Linked DNA regions of Neorhizobium galegae. The protein of the gene in region 2 interacts with the protein of the main gene of each other region in a pairwise test. Links are inferred from orthologs where the notes say so. Each region holds a gene or a part of one and is shown on either strand. Other genes may lie near its edges.

Region 1 (8,178 bases), 3.0 Mb from region 2 along the record:
TGAAGGTGATCTTCATCGCCAGGAAGGCGTTTGCGGCGTATTTGATCAGTTCGGACGTGCGGCGGCTGGTGAAGAGGAGCGGCGACTGGTTGAGATAGAGCGGACGGTAGACTTCCGTCATCACGCCGCGGGCGCGCTCGTCGGAAAGGCCGACGACGATACGGTCCGGACGCTTGAAGTCCTCGATCGCAGCGCCTTCGCGCAGGAATTCGGGGTTGGAGACGACGGCGAAATCCGCATCCGGATTGGTCTCGCGGATGATCCGCTCCACTTCGTCGCCGGTGCCGACCGGGACGGTCGACTTGGTAACGATGACGGTGAAGCCGGTCAGCGCCTCGGCGATTTCGCGTGCCGCGGCATAGACATAACCGAGGTCGGCATGGCCGTCGCCGCGGCGCGAGGGCGTACCGACGGCGATGAAGACGACATCGGCATCGCCAACCGCCGGGCCGAGCTCGGTGGTGAAGGAAAGGCGACGGGATTTGACGTTCGATTCGACCAGAGCCTCGAGGCCGGGTTCGAAGATCGGGATGCCGCCCTTTTTCAGCGCCTCGATCTTTTCCTCAGCCTTGTCGACGCAGATGACGTCATGTCCGAAATCCGCAAAGCAGGCTCCCGACACGAGGCCGACATAACCCGATCCAACCATCACAATACGCATCAACAATCCTCATCTTTGCTCGGCAATCTCACGCGCAGCGGTTTCCTAAGCGCATCCGAAAGGGAATGCAACGCGTCGGCTTGGCTGCCTGTCACAGGCCTGGGTGGGCGTTACCCCGGGAGGCCCCCCTGACTGGCCAATGTTACCGGGTGATGACAATGGGACGACGGCTAGGAGTTTCCAGGCCGCGATCCCCAGGCGATGAAATCGGGGTTGGCGAAATCCAGCATGTCCGCGCGACCGGTCTTGCCATAGGTAAGCCGCGCCCCGTCGAGCGTGACCGTGCTGCCGCCCGCCGCGCGCAATACGGCGTCGCCGGCGGCCGTGTCCCATTCCATGGTTCTGCCGAAGCGGGGATAGAGATCGGCGGCACCCTCCGCCAGCAGGCAGAATTTCAACGAGGAACCAATACTGCGGATATCGGCGGCGCCGGATTTCTCGAGGAAGGCCTCGGTCTCTGCGGAATTGTGAGAGCGGCTCGCGACGCAGATCGGCCGGCTCCCGACCGGCCTTGCGACGATCGGCTCCCGGCTCGTCACCGCGAAATTGTCATCGACGACGAGTTTTTCCGCCCGTCCGCCGCCGCCGAGATAGGCGACCTTGAGGGCAGGGGCATAAACGGCGCCGAGGATCGGCGCACCGTTCTCGATGAGAGCGATGTTGACCGTGAAATCCTCGCGGTTGTTTATGAACTCCTTGGTACCGTCGAGGGGATCGACAAGGATGAAAGAGCGCCCTTCGATCGACGGGATGCGCCCCATCGCGACCGATTCTTCCGCGATGACGGGAATCTCCGGAAAAGCTCGGGCAAGTTCGGCGAGGATGATTTCTTCAGCCCGCTCGTCCGCCTCCGTGACCGGGGACCGATCGGCCTTGTAGCTGGTGCTCGGCCCAGCCCTGTAGATGTCCAGGATGGCCTTGCCCGCGAGCAGCGCGGCTTGTTCGAATGTAGCGAGCATGAATTCCATGGAGGCTGGTCACGTCGGTTGCTTAGACTTCCCATGACACGTTTGCCCCGCGCATGGGAGTCTAAAACGGCTCGGTTCAACCGGCCTTGGCGAGATGCTGCTGTGTCGCGTAGAGCGCGATCGCGGCGGCGTTCGAGACGTTGAGCGATTTGATGGCGCCCGGCATGTCGAGGCGGGCAAGCGCGTTGACCGTCTCGCGGGTCTTCTGCCGCAGGCCCTTGCCCTCCGAGCCGAGCACGAGAGCGATCCGGCCACCGGCAAACGTGCCTTCGAGCGGGGCCGGGCCTTCCGAATCGAGCCCGATCGTCTGGAAGCCGAGCCGGTGCAGTTCCTCGATCGCGTCGGCGAGATTAGTGACCTGTATATAAGGTATGAGTTCCAGCGCGCCGGAGGCCGATTTGGCCAGTACGCCGGATTCGGTCGGGCTATGTCTCTGGGTGGTGATGACGGCGCCGGCGCCGAAAGCGACCGCCGAACGCATGATCGCGCCGACATTGTGCGGGTCGGTCACCTGGTCGAGGACCAGCAGGAGCGGACTTGCCTTCAAGCCTTCCAGCCGGCGGACGGGCAGGGGGCGTGTTTCCAGCATCACGCCCTGGTGGATGGCTTCGGGGCCGAGCACCTTGTCGATATCCTGCGGCGAGACGAATTCGACCGGAAAGGACAGCGTCTCCGGTTCGCCGATCTCGAGCCGCGCGAAGGCGTTCTGCGTCACCGACAGCTTGATGAGCTTGCGCTCGGGGTTGTCGAGGGCCGCGCGCACCGTGTGCAGGCCATAGAGGAAGACCTGTTCGGGTTGAAGCTGCGGCGGTTTCCAGTCCTTGTTGGATTTCGGCCGTTTCAGCGGCGGCGTCGGAATTTCGCCACGCTCGCGCTTGGAGTCGCGCACGGCGCGCCGAAGCGTCGCATAATGGGTGTCGCGGGTGGATTTGTCTTCTTTGTCGTCCTTGCTCATCAGGCCTTATAGCCATCCTCGCTCTCCGGGCAAAGCCCTCGACGGGGAGGCGGATCGAAAGAGCGGCTGATTTATTTTCGTCATTTTTGCTTCTTACTCGTGTTGACAGACGAGAACGAGGCGGTCATATACGCGGCGCAGATCGAGGGGCGGCAAGCTTCAAGGTCTGACGAACTTGGTCTCACGATCCGGACGAAAAACTGGAGAGATGCCCGAGTGGTTAAAGGGGACGGACTGTAAATCCGTTGGCTCAGCCTACGTTGGTTCAAATCCAACTCTCTCCACCATTCGTCTCTGATCGGACACCACACCGCGGGTATAGCTCAATGGTAGAGCAGCAGCCTTCCAAGCTGAATACGCGGGTTCGATTCCCGCTACCCGCTCCACAATCTCAACGATTTACAATGACGGCGTGCCTGTGGTGCAACGCTTTCCAGCGTCCCTGTCGAAGCAGGCCCGGCGATCGTGCGGCTTGCGCCATGCCGTGGGACCAGAAGCTTCCGTCGACCGGAATGAGGCACGGGTCCCCGCGTCGTTTTGGGCCGCGCATCCAGTGCGAGCTCCCGGCCGGTAGGTGCGGTGGCCGACAGGCAGTCCCGGAACAAACTTCTGTGCTATACTGGCGTCATCAAGGCGGACCTGGAGCCCCGCGGCCTTACCCGACCGCGGGGCTTTTTGCGCTTACGGCGCTCGTCAGTTCGCTGAAGCCCGAAATCAGAGCCGGTCTGGATCTTGCCCTGAGCGCGTGCTGAACCGGCCGTCCCCGGGCATTTTCAAGCCGATTTCGCCTGCTCCCCTTGTCCGGGCGCGCGTCGTAATTATGTCTTGCGCATTCTAGTGGAAAGCCTTAAACGGCGACACCAAACCCGGTCGCCGGGTCCACCCTTATGTTCACAGGAAGCATTCAATGGCAAAGAGCAAGTTTGAGCGCAACAAGCCGCACGTCAACATTGGCACGATCGGTCACGTTGACCATGGCAAGACGTCGCTGACGGCCGCGATCACGAAGTACTTCGGCGAGTACAAGGCCTATGACCAGATCGACGCGGCTCCTGAAGAAAAGGCACGCGGCATCACCATTTCGACGGCGCACGTCGAATATGAGACGACTGCCCGCCATTATGCCCACGTCGACTGCCCCGGCCACGCCGACTACGTGAAGAACATGATCACCGGTGCTGCCCAGATGGACGGCGCGATCCTGGTCTGCTCGGCTGCCGATGGCCCGATGCCGCAGACCCGCGAGCACATCCTGCTCGCCCGTCAGGTTGGCGTTCCGGCAATCGTCGTGTTCCTCAACAAGGTCGACCAGGTCGACGACGCCGAGCTTCTCGAGCTCGTCGAGCTGGAAGTGCGCGAACTTCTGTCGTCCTACGACTTCCCGGGCGACGACATTCCGATCATCAAGGGTTCGGCGCTGGCCGCTCTTGAAGATTCGGACAAGAAGATCGGCGAAGATTCGATCCGCGAGCTGATGGCCGCTGTCGACGCCTACATCCCGACGCCTGAGCGTCCGATCAACATGCCGTTCCTGATGCCGATCGAAGACGTGTTCTCGATCTCGGGTCGCGGTACGGTCGTGACCGGCCGTGTCGAGCGCGGCATCGTCAAGGTTGGCGAAGAAGTCGAGATCGTCGGCATCCGCCCGACCTCGAAGACGACGGTGACCGGCGTTGAAATGTTCCGCAAGCTGCTCGACCAGGGCCAGGCCGGCGACAACATCGGCGCTCTCGTCCGCGGCGTGAACCGTGACGGCGTCGAGCGTGGCCAGATCCTGTGCAAGCCGGGTTCGGTCAAGCCGCACAAGAAGTTCATGGCCGAAGCCTACATCCTGACGAAGGAAGAAGGTGGCCGTCATACGCCGTTCTTCACCAACTACCGTCCGCAGTTCTACTTCCGCACGACGGACGTGACGGGCATCGTATCGCTGCCGGAAGGCACGGAAATGGTGATGCCGGGCGACAACGTCACGGTTGAAGTCGAGCTAATCGTTCCGATCGCGATGGAAGAAAAGCTGCGTTTCGCGATCCGCGAAGGCGGCCGCACCGTCGGCGCCGGCATCGTCGCCTCGATCATCGAGTAATCGATAGCGACATCAAATAGCAAAGGCCCTGCCGGCAACGGCGGGGCCTTTCGCATTCAAGCCCTGCCCTTGAGTCAATCGGGCGGCTCACCCTGAGTCAGCTTTGGGAAAAAGCGTGCTCTCGCCACGGAAATGAGCTTTTGTCGCGGCCCGGCACATCGCAGACTGCCGAGCCCCTTACGCGACGACGGGCCCGCTACAGCCGGGCGCTGTCAGGCCGACCGTGGAATTGACGGATACCGGCCGGGGAGGCGGGCAGACACCCACCCGAGCCGGCAAGTCGCCGCCCGGTGACGGGTTGGGGGCAAGCGTAAATGCCCGTCGGCGATCACCTCTACTGGTGTAAGCGCGGCCCCACCGATTGCTTCCGTTGCGAATCGCCTCCCGACCGACCTCCTGGGGGAGCCTCTGCCGATCAATCGAAGCCATTGCGGATCGGCTGCCGGGCAGGGAAATAGGCGCAGGCGGCGCCGGGACGGCGCTTTCGGGCGTTCGCTTTGCCGAGGCGTTTGACGGGTCCGGCCGAAAGCTGAGGCAGAACGGTCCGGATATCAAAAATGCTCTTGCAAAGCGCAACGCATCCCCTTAAAGGGAGCGCCTAGCCAGTTGGCGGCCAGGCCGAGTTTCCGGTTTATGGTCCGCCAAGGTTGAAGGGGTGTAGCTCAGTTGGTAGAGCGGCGGTCTCCAAAACCGCAGGTCGTCGGTTCAAGCCCGGCCGCCCCTGCCACTTTCAGATGATTGGCGCGAGATTATCCGCAGCGGAATTGTCGGGAAATGGTCGCCGTGCAAAACGGCGAAATTTCATCGAACACTGTTTTCCCACTTGTGTAAAGGGGAAGGGGTGTTTATGTAGGTCAAAACAGACACGCGGTGCGTGGGGCTGAGCAAGTTCAGCTTTACGCGCCGTAATTGCGTGGGCAATCAATGGCATCCAAGACCAATCCAGTTACGTTTCTGCGCCAGGTGCGATCCGAAGCGTCGAAAATCCATTGGCCGTCGCGTCGCGAGACCATGATTTCCACGGCCATGGTTCTGGTAATGGTTGTGTTCGCCGCGCTGTTTTTCTTCGCTGCAGACCAGCTCATGGGATGGTTGCTCCGTCTCGTACTGAACGTCAGCGTTTGAATCTGGAGAATTAAAGATGGCGGCGCGTTGGTACATCGTCCACGCATATTCCAATTTTGAGAAGAAGGTGGCTGAGGACATCGAGAACAAGGCTCGCCAGAAGGGGCTTGAGCATCTGTTCGAGAAGATCCTGGTGCCGACCGAGAAGGTCGTCGAGGTGCGTCGTGGCCGCAAGGTCGACTCGGAGCGCAAGTTCTTTCCGGGCTACGTCATGGTTCGTGCGAACCTGACCGACGAAGCCTATCACCTGATCAAGAATACGCCGAAGGTCACGGGCTTCCTCGGTTCCGACAACAAGCCGGTTCCGATCCCTGACTTTGAAGCCGAGCGCATCCTTGGCCAGGTCCAGGAAGGCGTCGAGCGGCCGAAGTCCTCGATCACTTTCGAGATCGGCGAGCAGGTTCGCGTTTCGGACGGTCCTTTCGCGTCCTTCAACGGCACCGTTCAGGATGTCGACGAAGAGCGCTCCCGCCTCAAGGTGGAAGTCTCGATCTTCGGTCGTGCGACCCCGGTCGAGCTGGAATACGCTCAGGTCGAAAAGGTCTGATGAGTTTCGAAATGGGGCCGGCCGTTTATTCGGCGGGCCTCGTGCGGCGTTTGCCGCAAGCGCGTGGGAGGGATGGTGCCTTAGCCGGGCATCTCGACCGAACCACGCAACCGCAGCCGCCGGTGAAAGCCGGCATGTCGGACCGGGAAACCGGTCTCTAACGAAAGGCAGAGAGTTATGGCTAAGAAAGTTATGGGCCACCTCAAGCTGCAGGTGAAGGCAGGGTCGGCCAATCCGTCCCCGCCGATCGGTCCTGCACTTGGTCAGCGCGGCATCAACATCATGGAATTCTGCAAGGCGTTCAACGCTGCCACGCAGGAAATGGAAAAGGGCATGCCGATCCCGGTCGTCATCACCTATTTCCAGGACAAGTCCTTCACCTTCGCGATGAAGCAGCCTCCGGTCAGCTACTGGCTGAAGAAGGAAGCGAAGATCACCTCGGGTTCCAAGACCCCGGGCAAGGGCGCCAAGGCAGGCACCCTGACCAAGGCTCAGATCCAGACCATCGCCCAGGCGAAGATGAAGGATTTGAACGCTGCTGATCTCGAAGGCGCAATGGCCATGATCGAGGGCTCTGCCCGCGCCATGGGCCTGGAAGTGGTGGCTTAACATGGCAAAGCTTGCAAAGCGTATTCAGAAGATCCGCGAAGGCGTGGATCCGACCAAGCTCGTAGCGCTCACCGACGCCATCTCGATGGTCAAGGAACGTGCGGTCGCCAAGTTCGACGAAACCGTCGAAATCGCGATGAACCTCGGCGTCGATCCGCGTCACGCAGACCAGATGGTCCGCGGCGTGGTCAATCTGCCGAACGGCACTGGCCGTGACGTTCGTGTTGCCGTTTTCGCACGCGGCGCCAAGGCTGACGAAGCCAAGGCAGCCGGTGCGGACATCGTCGGCGCCGAAGACCTCGTCGAAATCGTCCAGGGCGGCAAGATCGACTTCGATCGCTGCATCGCCACTCCGGACATGATGCCGCTCGTCGGCCGTCTCGGTAAGGTCCTCGGCCCCCGCGGCATGATGCCGAACCCGAAGGTCGGAACCGTCACCATGGACGTCACGGGCGCCGTCAAGGCTTCCAAGGGCGGCGCTGTCGAGTTCCGCGTCGAAAAGGCCGGCATCATCCACGCCGGTATCGGCAAGGCTTCGTTCGAAGCCAAGGCTCTTGAAGAAAACATCAAGGCCTTCGCTGACGCCGTCATCAAGGCCAAGCCGGCAGGCGCCAAAGGCAACTACCTCAAGCGGGTAGCGATCTCCTCGACCATGGGTCCGGGCGTCAAGATCGATCCGTCGACGGTGACGATCTAAAAGTTTCGTCCGGAGTCTTCGGGTTCCGGACTGCATGAATTCCCGGTCCTTCGGGGCCGGGAATTTCCCAGGGAAACCTGGGAATTCCTGTCCGAGATTGCGGGTGGTTTCGACCTTAATCACTTGATGCCTGCATGAGACGGGTAAGACCCGAGATTTTTGAGGTGCCATGCGCCTCGTAAAATCGGTTCGAGCCTAGTGTGCCTTGTGCCTGGAGCCCCTGTGGCGACAGTGCGAGGGGACAGGATCCTCAAGCGTCGCTTGGGGTCCTAATCAAGGGATCCCTTGAGGCAAAGGCAACCCGATGGGGCCTGCAGGATTGCGGTCCCGTCAACTGGAGACAGACAGTGGAAAGAGCGGAAAAGCGCGAATTTGTCACGGAGCTGAACGAAGTCTTCAAGGCTTCTGGTTCGGTTGTCGTGGCCCACTATGCTGGTGTCACAGTTGCGCAGATGAACGATTTTCGTTCGAAGATGCGCGCTGCTGGCGGCACCGTCAAAGTCGCGAAGAACCGTCTGGCCAAGATCGCTCTT
Region 2 (6,330 bases):
GAAGATCATCCAGGTGCTGGAAGGCAAGACCATCAGTCCACCGCCGATCTGGCTCATGAGACAGGCAGGGCGTTATCTGCCGGAATACCGGGAGACGCGGGCGACGGCGGGAAGTTTTCTCGATCTCTGTTATACGCCGGATCTGGCTGTCGAGGTGACCTTGCAGCCGATCCGGCGCTACGGCTTCGATGCGGCGATCCTGTTTTCCGATATCCTCGTCATTCCGGATGCGCTTCACCGGAACGTGCGGTTCGTGCAGGGCGAAGGCCCGCAGATGGATCCGATCGATGTTGCCGGCATTCAGGCGCTGAGGGGCGACGGAGTTCTTGCCCATCTTGCTCCGGTCATGGAAACGGTTCGCCGTCTGAGACGGGAACTCCCTGACGAGACCACGCTGCTCGGTTTCTGTGGCGCCCCCTGGACGGTTGCCACCTATATGATCGCCGGCCATGGGACGCCTGATCAGGCCCCTGCCCGGCTCTTCGCCTATCGGCATACCGAGGCTTTCGAGAAGCTCCTTTCGCTGCTTGCGGAAATTTCCGCGGAATATCTGGTCGCCCAGATCGATGCCGGGGCGGATGCCGTGCAGATCTTCGATTCCTGGGCGGGCGTGCTTGGCGAAAAGGAATTCGAAGCCTATGCGGTGAAACCCGTCGCCCGGATGATCGAGATCGTTCGCCGCCAGCGGCCGCAGGCAAAGATCATCGCCTTCGCCAAGGGCGCCGGCCTGAACCTGAAATCCTATCGCCAGAAAACCAATGCGGATGCGATCGGCCTCGACTGGTCGGTGCCGCTTTCGTTTGCTGCCGAGCTGCAGAAGGACGGCCCGGTTCAGGGCAACCTCGATCCGATGCGGGTCGTCGCCGGCGGCAGGTCGCTTGACGACGGTATCGACGCCATTCTCGAGAAACTCGGGCAAGGGCCGCTGATCTTCAACCTTGGCCATGGCATTACGCCCGAAGCTAATCCTGACCACGTGACGACACTGATCGAGCGCGTGCGCGGAGCGAAGATGTGAGCGGGCAGGAGCTGCAGACAGGCAAGACAGCCGGTCGGCGGTCGGCAATGCGGGCCTTCATCGCACTTGCCGTCTTCGTCGCCATCCTGGTGGCGGTCTATCTGGCTCAGCCGGATGATTTTCTTCTCTACGTCAAGGCTTTCCATGTCATCGCGGTGATGTCCTGGATGGCCGGTCTGCTCTACATGCCGCGGCTGTTCATCTATCACAGCGACGCGGAGCCGGGTTCGGCGCAGTCCGAAACCTTCAAGATGATGGAACAGCGGCTCCTGAAGATCATCATGAATCCGGCGATGATGATCACCTGGGTTCTCGGTCTTTTCCTCGCCTGGGACGTCTACGAATTTCGCGGCGGATGGCTGCATGCGAAGATCGGGCTTGTCGTGCTGCTCACAATGGTGCATGTGCTGTTCAGCCGCGCGGTGCGTAACTTCGCGGTCGATGGTTCGCGAAGAACGCCGCGTTACTGGCGTTTGATGAATGAACTCCCGACCGTTCTGATGATCGGGATCGTCATTCTGGTGATCGTGAAACCGTTCTGACGCGAGGATATTCTTTCTTTGGCAAGATTTCCGTCTTGCCCCTTGCGGCGTTCCACGTGAATCGCTATTTTCCTCCCCATCTCATCTCGTGGCATGCGTGTAATTTCCCGTCGTCCCCGGTTCATCTTCCGCGGTAGCGAATTTCACCGACACGCCTACATCCCCCGAAATTCTCAATATGGTCCCCCCCTTCATGGCTGAAATGAAGCTTCAAGAACTCAAGAGCAAATCCCCTACCGATTTGCTGACCTTCGCCGAATCACTGGAGGTCGAGAACGCCAGCACCATGCGCAAGCAGGAACTGATGTTTGCGATCCTCAAGGTTCTGGCGAGCCAGGACGTCGAAATCATCGGCGAAGGTGTGGTCGAGGTCTTGCAGGACGGGTTTGGTTTCCTGCGTTCCGCGAACGCAAACTACCTCCCCGGTCCCGATGATATCTATATCTCTCCCTCCCAGATCCGCCGCTTCTCGCTGAAGACCGGCGACACGGTCGAGGGTCCGATCCGCGGTCCCAAGGAAGGCGAGCGTTATTTCGCCCTTCTCAAGGTCAACACGATCAATTTCGACGACCCGGAAAAGATCCGCCACAAGGTCCATTTCGACAACTTGACACCGCTTTACCCGAACGAGCGGTTCAAGATGGAACTGGAAGTTCCGACCTCCAAGGATCTCTCCGCCCGCGTGATCGACCTGGTGGCACCGCTCGGCAAGGGCCAGCGTGGCCTGATCGTCGCGCCGCCGCGCACCGGTAAGACCGTTCTCCTGCAGAACATCGCCCACTCGATCACCGCCAATCATCCGGAATGCTACCTGATCGTCCTGCTGATCGACGAACGGCCGGAAGAAGTCACGGACATGCAGCGCTCGGTCAAGGGCGAGGTCGTTTCCTCCACCTTCGACGAACCGGCCGTGCGCCACGTGCAGGTCGCCGAAATGGTCATCGAGAAGGCAAAGCGCCTGGTCGAGCACGGCCGCGACGTCGTCATCCTGCTCGATTCCATCACCCGCCTTGGCCGCGCCTACAATACCGTCGTGCCCTCCTCCGGCAAGGTCCTGACGGGCGGCGTGGACGCCAACGCCCTGCAGCGCCCGAAGCGCTTCTTCGGTGCCGCCCGTAACATCGAGGAAGGCGGCTCGCTGACGATCATCGCGACCGCGCTGATCGACACCGGCAGCCGCATGGACGAAGTCATCTTCGAAGAGTTCAAGGGCACCGGCAACTCGGAAATCGTGCTCGACCGCAAGGTCGCCGACAAGCGCATCTTCCCGTCGATGGACATCCTCAAGTCAGGTACGCGTAAGGAAGACCTGCTGGTGCCGCGCCAGGATCTCCAGAAGATCTTCGTGCTTCGCCGTATTCTCGCCCCGATGGGCACCACGGATGCGATCGAGTTCCTGATCGACAAGCTGAAACAGACGAAGACCAACGGCGATTTCTTCGACTCGATGAACACCTGATCCTTAGCCGGATTCGCAAAGACGACGAGCGCTCGGTTCTACCGGGCGCTTTTCAGTTTGGAGCCGTCTCTGATAGATTGATTGCATGATCCAGGCACTCAACGATACGATCTATGCCAACTCCAGCGGGACTCTCCCCGCCGGCGTTGCGGTTATCCGGATAAGCGGGACGCAGGCATTCGACGCCTCCGGGGTTTTGGTAGGGGACCTGCCGATGGGCAGGAAGGCTGCGCTTAGGACGATTCGGAGCCGCAACGGTTCGATCATCGATCAGGCTCTGGTTCTGACCTTTCCGGGCCCGAGTTCCTTTACCGGCGAGGACTGTGTTGAAATACACTTGCATGGCAGCCGTGCCGTCGTTGCCGCCGTTTATCGGGAACTGGAGGCCATCGGGCTTCGTCTGGCCGAAGCGGGGGAGTTTTCCCGTCGAGCCTTCGAAAACGGAAAGCTGGATCTGGTGGAGGTCGAGGGCCTCGCGGATCTGATTGCCGCTGAGACCGAGATGCAACGGCGGCTGGCGGTCGAACAGGGTTTTGGCGGGCAGTCGGCGCTCTATATGGAATGGGCCGAGAGATTGACCCGAGCGCGGGCCTTGATCGAGGCGGAGCTTGACTTCGCGGATGAGGATGACGTTCCCGGATCGGTTTCGGACAGGGTCTGGACTGAGGTGGCGGATCTTTATCTCGAGATCGAGAAGCATATTGCCTCAGCGAAAGCCGGAGAGATCATTCGCGACGGATACAAGGTGGTCATCGCAGGTCCTCCGAATGCCGGCAAGTCCAGTCTTCTCAACGCGCTGGCGAAACGGGATGTCGCTATCGTCACGGAGATTGCCGGCACCACGCGGGATATTCTGCATGTCGACGTGGACATGGATGGCTATCTTGTGCGGTTCTTCGATACGGCGGGGCTTCGTGAAAGCGAGGATCGCGTTGAGCAGGAGGGTGTGCGGCGGGCGCGAATAGCGATCGAACAGGCCGATCTCGTCCTGCAGCTCGAAGAGATCGATTCGGACTCGAAACAGATCCTCGAGAGGGTGACCGCGGAGGTGCTGCGGGTTGGAACCAAGGCGGATATACGCCGCCCGTCGGCTGCGTACGATCTGAATATCTCCAGCGAAACGGGGGATGGGCTGGACGAGCTTCGTTCGCTGATCCTGGAAAAGCTCCGCGAAACCTGGTCCGGATCGCTGGTTCCCAACCGGCAGCGACACCTTCAGTACCTGAAAGAGGCTTCCATTTTCATCGAAGAAGCGTTAAACGGCCGAGAGCTCGATCTTCGGGCCGAGAGCCTCCGGGCCGCAGCATCGTCGCTGGGCCGCATCACCGGCCGGGTAGATGTGGAGCAGCTGCTTGACGTGATTTTTTCGCAGTTCTGCATCGGTAAGTGATTCACGTGAAACAGAGCGGCCGTGCTGTTTCATAAGGTAGGCAAATGGAAACGACATTCGACGTCATCGTCATCGGCGGAGGGCATGCTGGCTGCGAGGCAGCGAGTGCGGCCGCGCGCATGGGAGCCAGCACCGCGCTGATAACGCATAACCGACAGACCATCGGTGTGATGTCTTGCAACCCTGCGATCGGCGGTCTCGGCAAGGGCCATCTTGTGCGTGAGGTCGATGCCTTTGACGGCTTGATGGGCCGCGTGGCGGATGCCTCCGGCATCCAGTTCCGGCTTCTCAATCGCAAGAAGGGACCTGCGGTGCGCGGGCCACGGACCCAGGCCGATCGCAAGCTTTACCGCCTGGCGATGCAGCGTGAAATTTTCGACCACCCCAATCTCACCGTGATCGAGGGAGACGCCTTCGATATAGGGATCGAGGACGGGCGAGTCGGCTCGGTTGAACTGAAAGACGGACGTCGATTCGGATGCGGAACAATTGTTCTGACAACTGGCACTTTTCTTCGCGGCCTGATTCACATTGGTGACCAGAAGATTCCTGCGGGCCGTGTCGGTGAAGCCCCTTCCCTGGGATTGTCTGAGACCCTGGCGCGATTTGGCTTACGCCTGGGTCGGCTGAAAACCGGTACTCCGGCGCGGCTGGATGGAAATACGATCGATTGGAGCCGTGTCGGCTTGCAGGAGGCGGACGAACAGCCGGTTCCTTTTTCCTTCATGACCGACAAGATCAAAACAAGGCAGATTGCCTGCGGCGTCACGCGCACAACGGACGCGACCCACAAGATCATTTCAGACAATATCCACCGCTCCGCGATGTATTCCGGCCAGATCGAAGGAGTAGGTCCACGTTATTGCCCCTCGATCGAGGACAAGATCGTCCGTTTCGGCGAGCGCGACGGGCACCAGATCTTTCTGGAGCCGGAAGGCTTGGACGATCCGACGGTATATCCGAATGGCATTTCAACATCCCTCCCCGCCGATGTCCAGGAAGCGTTCATTCGAACCATTCCGGGTCTGGAGGCGGTGACGATCATGCAGCCGGGCTACGCGATCGAATATGATCACGTCGATCCCCGAGAACTGACCGCGGGCTTGGAATTGAAGAAGATTCAGGGGCTTTTTCTTGCTGGGCAGATCAATGGCACAACGGGTTACGAAGAAGCAGCAGCGCAGGGTTTGGTTGCCGGCTTGAATGCGGCGCAAAGGGCGTCTGGCAGTGAGACCTATCATTTCAGCCGCGCCGAATCCTATATCGGCGTGATGATTGACGATCTCACATCCCGCGGAGTGACTGAACCCTATCGGATGTTTACGTCGCGTGCCGAATACCGGCTGTCGCTCAGGGCCGACAACGCGGATGTTCGCCTGACGGAAAAGGCGATCGAACTGGGCTGTGTCGGGCCAGCGCGGGCGGCGAAGTTTCGGGCCTATACGCAGGCGCTGGATGCAGGTCGAGAATTACTCCGATCCCGTAATCTGACTCCCAACGAAGCCAATGGCCACGGCCTGAAGCTAAACAAGGATGGGCAGCGCCGAACTGCTTATGAGTTGCTGGCCTATCCTGATCAATCCTTGTCGGGCCTCACGGCCATATGGCCTGAATTCGCACAGTTACCGCCCAAGGTTGGAGAAGCCTTGGAGATCGAAGCGTCCTATGCGGTTTACATGAATCGGCAGGCGGCCGATATCCATGCTACCCATCGCGACGAAGCCCGCATTATACCGCAAGGCTTTGATTTCACAGTACTTCCGGGACTTTCCAATGAACTTAAGCTGAAGCTGTCGTCGGCAAATCCGGAGAATCTTGCACAAGCGGGAAAGGTTGACGGGATGACGCCAGCCGCCCTAGCTCTCATCCTGGCGCTACTTCGGAAAGAAGAAGCTGCACCACATCGCCTCAAGCGAGTCCT
Region 3 (7,965 bases), 2.7 Mb from region 2 along the record:
GAAGATCATTGAAGAACACGGCGGGCAGCTCGAACTGCACGATGCTCCCGCCGATTTCGATCATGGCAAGGGCGCCATGATCAGGGTGCTGCTGCCGCATCTGGAGCAGGTGGCGGTGCCGGGAACGGATAATAACAAGGAATTGGCTTATGGCGTCTGATATTCTGGTCGTAGATGACGAGGCGGATATCCGCGATATCGTTTCAGGTATTTTGTCCGATGAGGGCCATGAAACCCGCACGGCTCACGACAGCGACAGCGCGCTGGCAGCGATATCCGATCGCGTGCCGCGGCTGGTTTTCCTGGATATCTGGATGCAGGGCTCGAAACTCGACGGTCTGGCGCTGCTCGACGAGGTCAAGAGCCGGCACCCAGATTTGCCCGTCGTGATGATCTCCGGCCACGGCAATGTCGAGACCGCTGTTTCGGCGATCAAGCGCGGTGCCTTCGACTTCATCGAAAAACCGTTCAAGGCCGACCGGTTGATCCTGATCGCCGAGCGGGCGCTCGAAAACTCCAAGCTGAAGCGCGAGGTGACCGAGCTCAAGAAGCGCACCGGCGACGCGGCCGAGCTGGTCGGCACGTCGGTTGCCGTCTCGCAGCTTCGCCAGACGATCGAGAAGGTCGCGCCCACCAACAGCCGCGTGATGATCCTCGGCCCCTCCGGATCCGGCAAGGAACTGGTGGCGCGAATGATCCACAAGCGGTCGTCTCGCGTGACCGGTCCGTTCGTGGCGCTGAACGCCGCGACGATCACGCCCGATCGCATGGAGGTCGCTCTGTTCGGTACCGAAGGGGCTCCCGGCCAGGCGCGCAAGATCGGCGCGCTGGAAGAGGCCCATCGCGGCATCCTCTATCTCGACGAAGTCGGCGAAATGCCGCGCGAGACCCAGAACAAGATCTTGCGTGTACTGGTCGACCAGCAGTTCGAACGCGTCGGCGGTTCCAAGCGCGTCAAGGTGGATGTCCGCATCATCTCCTCGACCTGCTACAATCTCGAAAGCCTGATCGCCGACGGCTCGTTTCGCGAAGATCTCTACCACCGGCTGGCGGTCGTGCCGGTCAAGGTGCCAGCGCTCGCCGAACGCCGCGAGGACATTCCTTTCCTGGTCGATATGTTCATGCGCCAGATTTCCGAACAGGCCGGCATCCGTCCCCGCAAGATCGGCGAGGACGCCATGGCCGTCCTGCAGGCCCATGACTGGCCGGGCAATATCCGCCAGCTCCGCAACAATATCGAGCGGCTGATGATCCTTGCCCGTTCCGACGGTCCGGATTCGCCGATTTCCGCCGACATGCTGCCGACCGATCTCGGCGACATGCTGCCCAAGGTTTCCGCCAAGGGCGATTATCACATCATGACGCTGCCGCTGCGCGAAGCCCGCGAAATGTTCGAGCGCGACTACCTGATCGCCCAGATCAACCGGTTCGGAGGCAATATTTCCCGCACCGCGGAATTCGTCGGCATGGAACGTTCGGCCTTGCACCGCAAGCTCAAGTCGCTCGGTGTGTAACCTATGAAGGTGATCATTTGCGGCGCGGGGCAGGTGGGCTACGGCATCGCCGAACGGCTCGCCCAGGAGGACAATGATGTCTCCGTCATCGATACCTCGGCGGCCCTGATCGCCGCGATCACCGAGACGCTCGACGTCAAGGGTTATGTCGGCCACGGCGCTCATCCGGACATGCTGGAAAAGGCGGGTGCCGAAGACGCCGACATGATCATCGCGGTGACGCTCTACGACGAGGTCAACATCGTCGCCTGCGAGGTCGCGCAGGCGCTGTTTTCGGTGCCCACCAAGATCGCCCGCATCCGCGCCCAGAACTATCTGAAGCCGGAATATGCCGATCTCTTCAGCCGCCAGAACATGTCGATCGACGTGACGATCTCGCCGGAGATCGAGGTCGGCAAGATGGTGCTCCGGCGCATTTCCTTTCCCGGCGCCACCGATGTCGTAAAGTTCGCCGACGATCATATCGCCATGGTGGCGATCGAGTGCATGGAGGACTGCCCGGTCGTCGCGACGCCCCTGCATCAGCTTTCCGATCTCTTCCCGGACCTGATGGCGACCGTGGTCGGCATCGTCCGCAATGGCGTCCTGACCGTCGCCCGCTCCGCCGATCAGCTTGAAGTCGGGGACGTCGCCTACGTCATCTGCCAGCGCGAACACATCCGCCGCACGCTCGGCCTGTTCGGCCACGAGGAGCAGGAGGCCCGCCGCATCATCATCGCCGGCGGCGGCAATATCGGATATTACGTCGCCCGAACCATCGAGGAACACCAGCCGAGGACGCGGCTGAAGATCATCGAGAGCGACCGCGAGCGGGCGCTGGTCGTCTCCGAGCAGCTGCGCAATACGATCGTGCTGCACGGTTCGGCGCTCGACCAGCACATCCTCACCCAGGCCGATATCCAGGATACCGACCTGATGATAACACTCACCAACAGCGACCAGATCAACATCCTCGCCGCGGTCATGGCGAAATCGCTCGGCTGCAAGTCGAACCTCGTGCTGATCAACTCCACCTCGTTTCATCAGGTCACCGACGCGCTCGGCATCGATGCGCAGATCAACCCGCGTGCGGTGACGATCTCGCGCGTGCTGCAGCATGTCCGCAAGGGCCGCATCCGTTCCGTCTATGCGGTGCAGAACGGCGCTGCCGAGATTATCGAGGCCGAGGCGCTGGAAACCTCGCCGCTGGTCGGCCGGCCGTTCCGCGAACTCGACCTTCCGGACGGCATCCGTGTCGGCGCGATCTACCGCGGTGAGGCCGTCATTCGCCCGAACGGCGATACCAGGATCAAGGCGCGCGACCGTGTCGTGCTCTTTGCCACCGCCGAAGCCGTGCGCCATGTGGAGCAGCTTTTCCGCGTTTCCATCCAGTATTTCTGACCAGCATTTCCGAAAAGACCAGGGGATATCGATGTCGAGAATTGCCTATGTGAACGGACAATATGTTCGCCATTCCGACGCTGCGGTGCATGTGGAGGATCGCGGCTTCCAGTTCGCGGACGGCGTCTACGAGGTCTGCGAAGTGCGCCACGGCATGATCGTCGATCTGACCCGCCACCTCAACCGCCTCGACCGGTCGCTGAGCGAACTGAGGATGGCGGCGCCGATGGGCCGCGCGGCGCTCACCTTCGTCATCCGCGAAGTTCTCCGCCGCAACCGGGTGAAGAACGGCATCTTCTACCTGCAGGTGACCCGCGGTGCCGCCCGCCGCGACCACTACTTCCCGGCCGAGGGCACGCCGCCGACCATCACGATCACCGCCAAGAGCACCGACCCCTCGGCCGCCGCCAGGAAATATGCCAGTGGCATCAAGGTTATAACCCTGCCCGAGAACCGCTGGGACCGCGTCGACATCAAGACCGTCGGCCTGTTGCCCAACGTGCTTGCCAAGCAGCAGGCGAAGGAGGCCGGTGCTCAGGACGCCATCTTCATCGACCGTTCCGGCATCGTCATGGAAGGTGCCTCTTCGAACGTCTGGATCGTGACGCGGGATGGCGAGCTGGTCACCCGGCCGGCCGAGCACGGCATTCTCAAGGGAATCACCCGCACGACCCTCATCGATGTCGCGAAAAAGCTCGGGCTCAAGGTGGTCGAGCGCGAGTTCAAGACGGAAGAGATGCTGGCGGCGCGCGAGGTATTTTTCACCTCCGCCACCGGGATCTGCGTCCCGATCGTCGAAATCGACAACAAGCCGGTGGCCAACGGCCATCCGGGCACCGTATCGTCAAGTATTCGCGACACCTTTTTCGACGTTGCGGAAAAGACGGCGATTTGATAGTCAAACATCGGGGAAGGGAAAGCACGGGGCGCTTTCCGGTCGTCTTTTATCAAGCTTGATCATGATCCGGCTCCGGGCCGGCAAAAAAGAAAGAAGCGGCGCTATGGCGGAACGTTCTCAGAACCTGCAGGATTTATTTCTCAATACCGTTCGCAAGCAGAAGATTTCCCTGACGATTTTCCTGATCAACGGGGTCAAGCTGACAGGTGTCGTGACCTCTTTCGACAACTTCTGCGTCCTGCTTCGCCGTGACGGCCACTCTCAGCTCGTGTATAAGCACGCGATCTCGACCATCATGCCGGGCCAGCCCATGCAGATGTTCGAAACCGAAGAGAATGCGGCCTAACAGGACAGAACAGATTTCAAATCGCGATACTTCCAACGAATCCATGGTCCCGGAGGCTGAAAAGCGCCGGGACGATATGCGCGCACTCGTCATCGTGCCGGTCCTCAAGCAGGCACGCTCGAAGGCAGGGCAGGGCGACTCCAGTCAGGCACCTGCGCCGCAGCGCTCCAACGAAGCCCGCCTCGAAGAGGCGATCGGCTTGGCACGGGCGATCGACCTGGAGATCGTGCGGGGGCTGATCGTACCGATCAGCCAGCCGCGCCCGGGAACGCTGATGGGCAGCGGCAAGATCGAGGAAATCAAGGCGCTGCTCGACGAGCACGACGCCGGCCTCGTGATCGTCGATCATCCGCTGACCCCGGTGCAGCAGCGCAATCTCGAAAAGGAATGGCAGGCCAAGGTCATCGACCGGACCGGCCTGATCCTCGAAATCTTCGGCCGCCGGGCCTCCACCAAGGAGGGCACGCTGCAGGTCGATCTGGCGCATCTGAATTACCAGAAGGGCCGTCTGGTCCGCAGCTGGACCCACCTTGAACGCCAGCGCGGTGGCGCCGGCTTCATGGGCGGCCCCGGCGAAACCCAGATCGAGGCCGACCGCCGGCTGCTTCAGGAACGCATCGTCAAGCTGGAGCGCGAGCTCGAACAGGTCGTGCGCACCCGCCAGCTTCACCGCGCCAAGCGCCGCAAGGTGCCGCATCCGATCGTGGCGCTGGTCGGTTATACCAACGCCGGCAAGTCGACGCTGTTCAACCGCATCACCGGCGCCGGCGTGCTTGCCGAGGACATGCTGTTTGCGACGCTCGATCCGACGCTGCGCCGCATGAAGCTGCCGCATGGCCGCACGGTCATTCTTTCCGATACGGTCGGCTTCATCTCCGACCTGCCGACCCATCTGGTCGCCGCCTTCCGCGCCACGCTGGAAGAGGTGCTGGAAGCCGATCTGGTCCTGCATGTGCGCGACATGTCCGACCCGGACAATGCCGCCCAGGCCGGCGACGTGATGCGCATCCTCACCGATCTCGGCATCGACGAGAAGGAAGCGGCAGCCCGCATCATCGAGGTCTGGAACAAGATCGACCGGCTCGACCCGGAAGCCCATGAGGCGATCGCCGAACGCGCCGTCGGCCGCGAGAACGTCATGGCGGTCTCGGCGATCACGGGCGAGGGCGTCGATGCGCTGATGGACGAGATCTCCAGGCGGCTTTCCGGCGTGCTCACCGAAACCTCGATCGTCATCCCGGCGGATCAGCTTTCGATCGTCTCATGGGTCTACAGCAACGCCGTCGTCGATGGCCGCGAGGACAATGAGGACGGTTCCGTCACCCTGGACGTCCGCATGTCCGAAGCCGAGGCCGCCGAGTTCGAGCGCAAGCTCGGCAATGGCTCGAAGGCGGCGAAGGAAGACTGGGAGCGATAGCGAGCCCGGTTACGCGACTTGGCATCGGGCGACCGCGCCATGATGTTGCCCGTTTTTTGCGGTGCAACATCAGCCAACGAGGACGGCCACGATTCCCGCAATATCATTCACCGGCCGGCAACAAGGGTGCGTAATGATACAGAGTCGGCCGCACGAAGAGACCGGAACACACCTGGACTATCTCGACGGATGGCGAGGTATTGCGGTCATCTTCGTGATCGTCGGTCATTTCTGGCTCGATGATTTCAAGCCGGGGCTCAGTACATTCGGTGTAGACCTGTTCTTTGTACTGTCCGGCCGGTTGATGTCGGAAATCCTGTTCGTGAAGCGCGCAGAATTGCCGACCTTCTTTTTCAGGCGGTTCTCGCGAATCTATCCGGCGCTCTTCGCATTCGTCGTCATCACGACCCTTGCCTTCCAGGACACCGAGATTTCCCACGGCCCCGTCGCAGCAGCGCTGGCGCTGACGTTCACGCTCAACTACGCCATGGTCTATACCCATCCGGTGGCGTTGCTTGATCACCTCTGGTCGCTGTGCGTCGAGGAACATGCCTATATTCTTCTGGCGGGCGTCGCGTTCCTGTCCCGCCGCAGACTGTTTCCGGTCGGCGCTCTCATCATCGCGCTTGGCACTGCTGCCATGCTGAACGGCATCGTTCGCACCGAACTCGGCGCCAGCGTTTTGGATACCCATTGGCGCAGCGACGTCTCCGTGGCCGGGATATTCATTGCCGGCGGCCTGTGGCTGTTGCTTCGCAAGCGCCAGGCTCCCTGGTGGGTGTCCCCGTTGGCGCTGCTGATTGCCGTCGTGGCGAAAGCGGCCCCTTTCCAGGTCCTCTCCTTCGGCCTGTCGACCACCATGCTGGCACTATCGATCACCACGATCGACAGCGCGGCGCCGGTTTTCCGCAAAATCCTGTCCGCCAAGGTGCTCACCTATGCGGGCCTGTGGTCCTTCTCGCTCTACCTGTGGCAGCAGCCATTCTATAAGCTCTACCGCGAAGGGGTGGCGCCGACCCCTTTATTGCTTCTGGCCGCCCTAGCGACCGCGCTGGCGAGCTTCTACCTCGTGGAGAAGCCCTCACGGAGGGCGTTGAACAGTTTCTTCGAAAACCGTCTGGCGAAACCTGCCACTGGTGGCCGAACAGCGTAGGGTTCTCTTCGCCCTCGATCGTAGCCACCGTCACTCCGTGGCCGGATCATGAGGCGGCGATGTCCTGACGGCTTGGATGATCGGAGATGCCCTCAGCCGATCTGCCGCTCGATCGCCTTCGCCGCCTGCCAGAGTTCTTCCATGCGCTCCAGGGTTGCGTCTTCCAGCGTCTGACTCGACTTTTCAAGCGACGTCTCGATGTAATTGAATCGCCGCCTGAATTTTGTATTGGTGCCGCGTAGCGCCTCTTCCGGGTCGGCCTTCACATGCCGGCCGATATTGACCAGCGCGAAGATCAGGTCGCCGAGTTCGTCCGAGATCTTGCTGTGGTTTCCGTCGCGCAGCGCCTCGCGCAGTTCGCCGACCTCTTCCTCGATCTTGTCGAGGATGGGCTCGGCCTCCGACCAGTCAAAGCCGACTTTGGCAGCGCGCTGCTGCAGCTTCAGCGCCTCCGTCAATGCCGGCTGGGCGCGATGGACGCTTCCCAGGTATCCGGCCTTGAAATCTTCCGTAATGCCGCGCCGTGCCCGCCGTTCGGCCCGCTCGCGCTTCTCTTCCGTCTTGATATCGTCCCACTGCACCTTCACCGCATCCGGCGTCGCGGCATCCGAGACAGCGAAGACATGCGGATGCCGCCGGATCATCTTTTTGGTGATCGCCTGGACGACATCGCCGAAAGAGAATTCGCCGGTTTCCTCGGCCATGCGGGCGTGGAAGACTACCTGCAGCAGCAGGTCGCCCAGTTCTTCGCATAGGTCGTCCATGTCGTTGCGCTCGATCGCATCGCCCACCTCATAGGCTTCCTCGATCGTATAGGGCTTGATGGTCGCAAAATTCTGCTCGAGGTCCCAGGGGCAGCCGGTCACCGGCGTGCGCAAGGCGGCCATGATCTCGATCAGCCGCGAAATATCCTTCGATGCTTCCATCTTCTTGGTCCTTTAATGCTGGATGTCAGGCGAGCGGAATGCTGTTCATGTCCTTGCCGGACTGGTAGACGCCGGAAAGCCCGTCATAGCGCGCCTTGATACGGGTCGTCTGCGCCTGGAGCTCGGTGCGAAGCGGCTCCTCCTCGCTCTCGACGAGGTCGGTAATGGCGTAGGAAAGCCAGAAGGCGTTGTTGCGCCGGTAACCGCCGGGCTCCAGCCCGAACACCTCTTTGAGGATCTTCAGGTCATGCGGGATGGCGAAGGCGTCGCGGGAATCCTCGTGGCTGAAAAAATAGTAGAAATTGTCGAACCCGGCCCAGGTGATCGCCGA

The links.
Region 1: the proteins of rho (region 2) and nusG interact in binary tests that used the Escherichia coli proteins (3 or more experiments, as listed by UniProt). The link is inferred for Neorhizobium galegae from one-to-one orthologs.
Region 3: the proteins of rho (region 2) and hfq interact in binary tests that used the Escherichia coli proteins (3 or more experiments, as listed by UniProt). The link is inferred for Neorhizobium galegae from one-to-one orthologs.

What each region holds. Positions count from the first base shown.
Region 1 is NZ_CP090095.1:1,689,238-1,697,415, forward strand. The notes cover bases 4,697-7,573. They hold nusG (transcription termination/antitermination protein NusG), read left to right. Parts: upstream 4,697-5,808; coding sequence 5,809-6,339; downstream 6,340-7,573. Other genes in these bases: secE (preprotein translocase subunit SecE), read left to right, coding at 5,592-5,792; rplK (50S ribosomal protein L11), read left to right, coding at 6,517-6,948; rplA (50S ribosomal protein L1), read left to right, coding at 6,950-7,573. In the rest of the region: LZK81_RS08445 (UDP-glucose dehydrogenase family protein), read right to left, coding at 1-661; 3'(2'),5'-bisphosphate nucleotidase CysQ, read right to left, coding at 832-1,620; 23S rRNA (guanosine(2251)-2'-O)-methyltransferase RlmB, read right to left, coding at 1,706-2,584; tuf (elongation factor Tu), read left to right, coding at 3,492-4,667; more of rplA, read left to right, coding at 7,574-7,645; rplJ (50S ribosomal protein L10), read left to right, coding at 7,957-8,178. UniProt on the Escherichia coli protein: Part of the processive rRNA transcription and antitermination complex (rrnTAC). The complex forms an RNA-chaperone ring around the RNA exit tunnel of RNA polymerase (RNAP).
Region 2 is NZ_CP090095.1:4,669,212-4,675,541, reverse strand. What follows is about bases 1,097-3,886. They hold rho (transcription termination factor Rho), read left to right. Parts: upstream 1,097-1,753; coding sequence 1,754-3,019; downstream 3,020-3,886. Other genes in these bases: mnmE (tRNA uridine-5-carboxymethylaminomethyl(34) synthesis GTPase MnmE), read left to right, coding at 3,105-3,886; hemJ (protoporphyrinogen oxidase HemJ), read left to right, coding at 1,097-1,560. In the rest of the region: hemE (uroporphyrinogen decarboxylase), read left to right, coding at 56-1,018; more of hemJ, read left to right, coding at 1,066-1,096; more of mnmE, read left to right, coding at 3,887-4,409; tRNA uridine-5-carboxymethylaminomethyl(34) synthesis enzyme MnmG, read left to right, coding at 4,454-6,330. UniProt on the Escherichia coli protein: Facilitates transcription termination by a mechanism that involves Rho binding to the nascent RNA, activation of Rho's RNA-dependent ATPase activity, and release of the mRNA from the DNA template.
Region 3 is NZ_CP090095.1:1,975,026-1,982,990, forward strand. Bases 2,853-5,516 are described here. They hold hfq (RNA chaperone Hfq), read left to right. Parts: upstream 2,853-3,895; coding sequence 3,896-4,138; downstream 4,139-5,516. Other genes in these bases: trkA (Trk system potassium transporter TrkA), read left to right, coding at 2,853-2,894; LZK81_RS09930 (D-amino-acid transaminase), read left to right, coding at 2,926-3,789; hflX (GTPase HflX), read left to right, coding at 4,182-5,516. Also shown: LZK81_RS09915 (sensor histidine kinase NtrY-like), read left to right, coding at 1-160; LZK81_RS09920 (sigma-54-dependent transcriptional regulator), read left to right, coding at 150-1,514; more of trkA, read left to right, coding at 1,518-2,852; more of hflX, read left to right, coding at 5,517-5,555; LZK81_RS09945 (acyltransferase family protein), read left to right, coding at 5,689-6,708; mazG (nucleoside triphosphate pyrophosphohydrolase), read right to left, coding at 6,801-7,634; LZK81_RS09955 (deaminase), read right to left, coding at 7,660-7,965. UniProt on the Escherichia coli protein: RNA chaperone that binds small regulatory RNA (sRNAs) and mRNAs to facilitate mRNA translational regulation in response to envelope stress, environmental stress and changes in metabolite concentrations.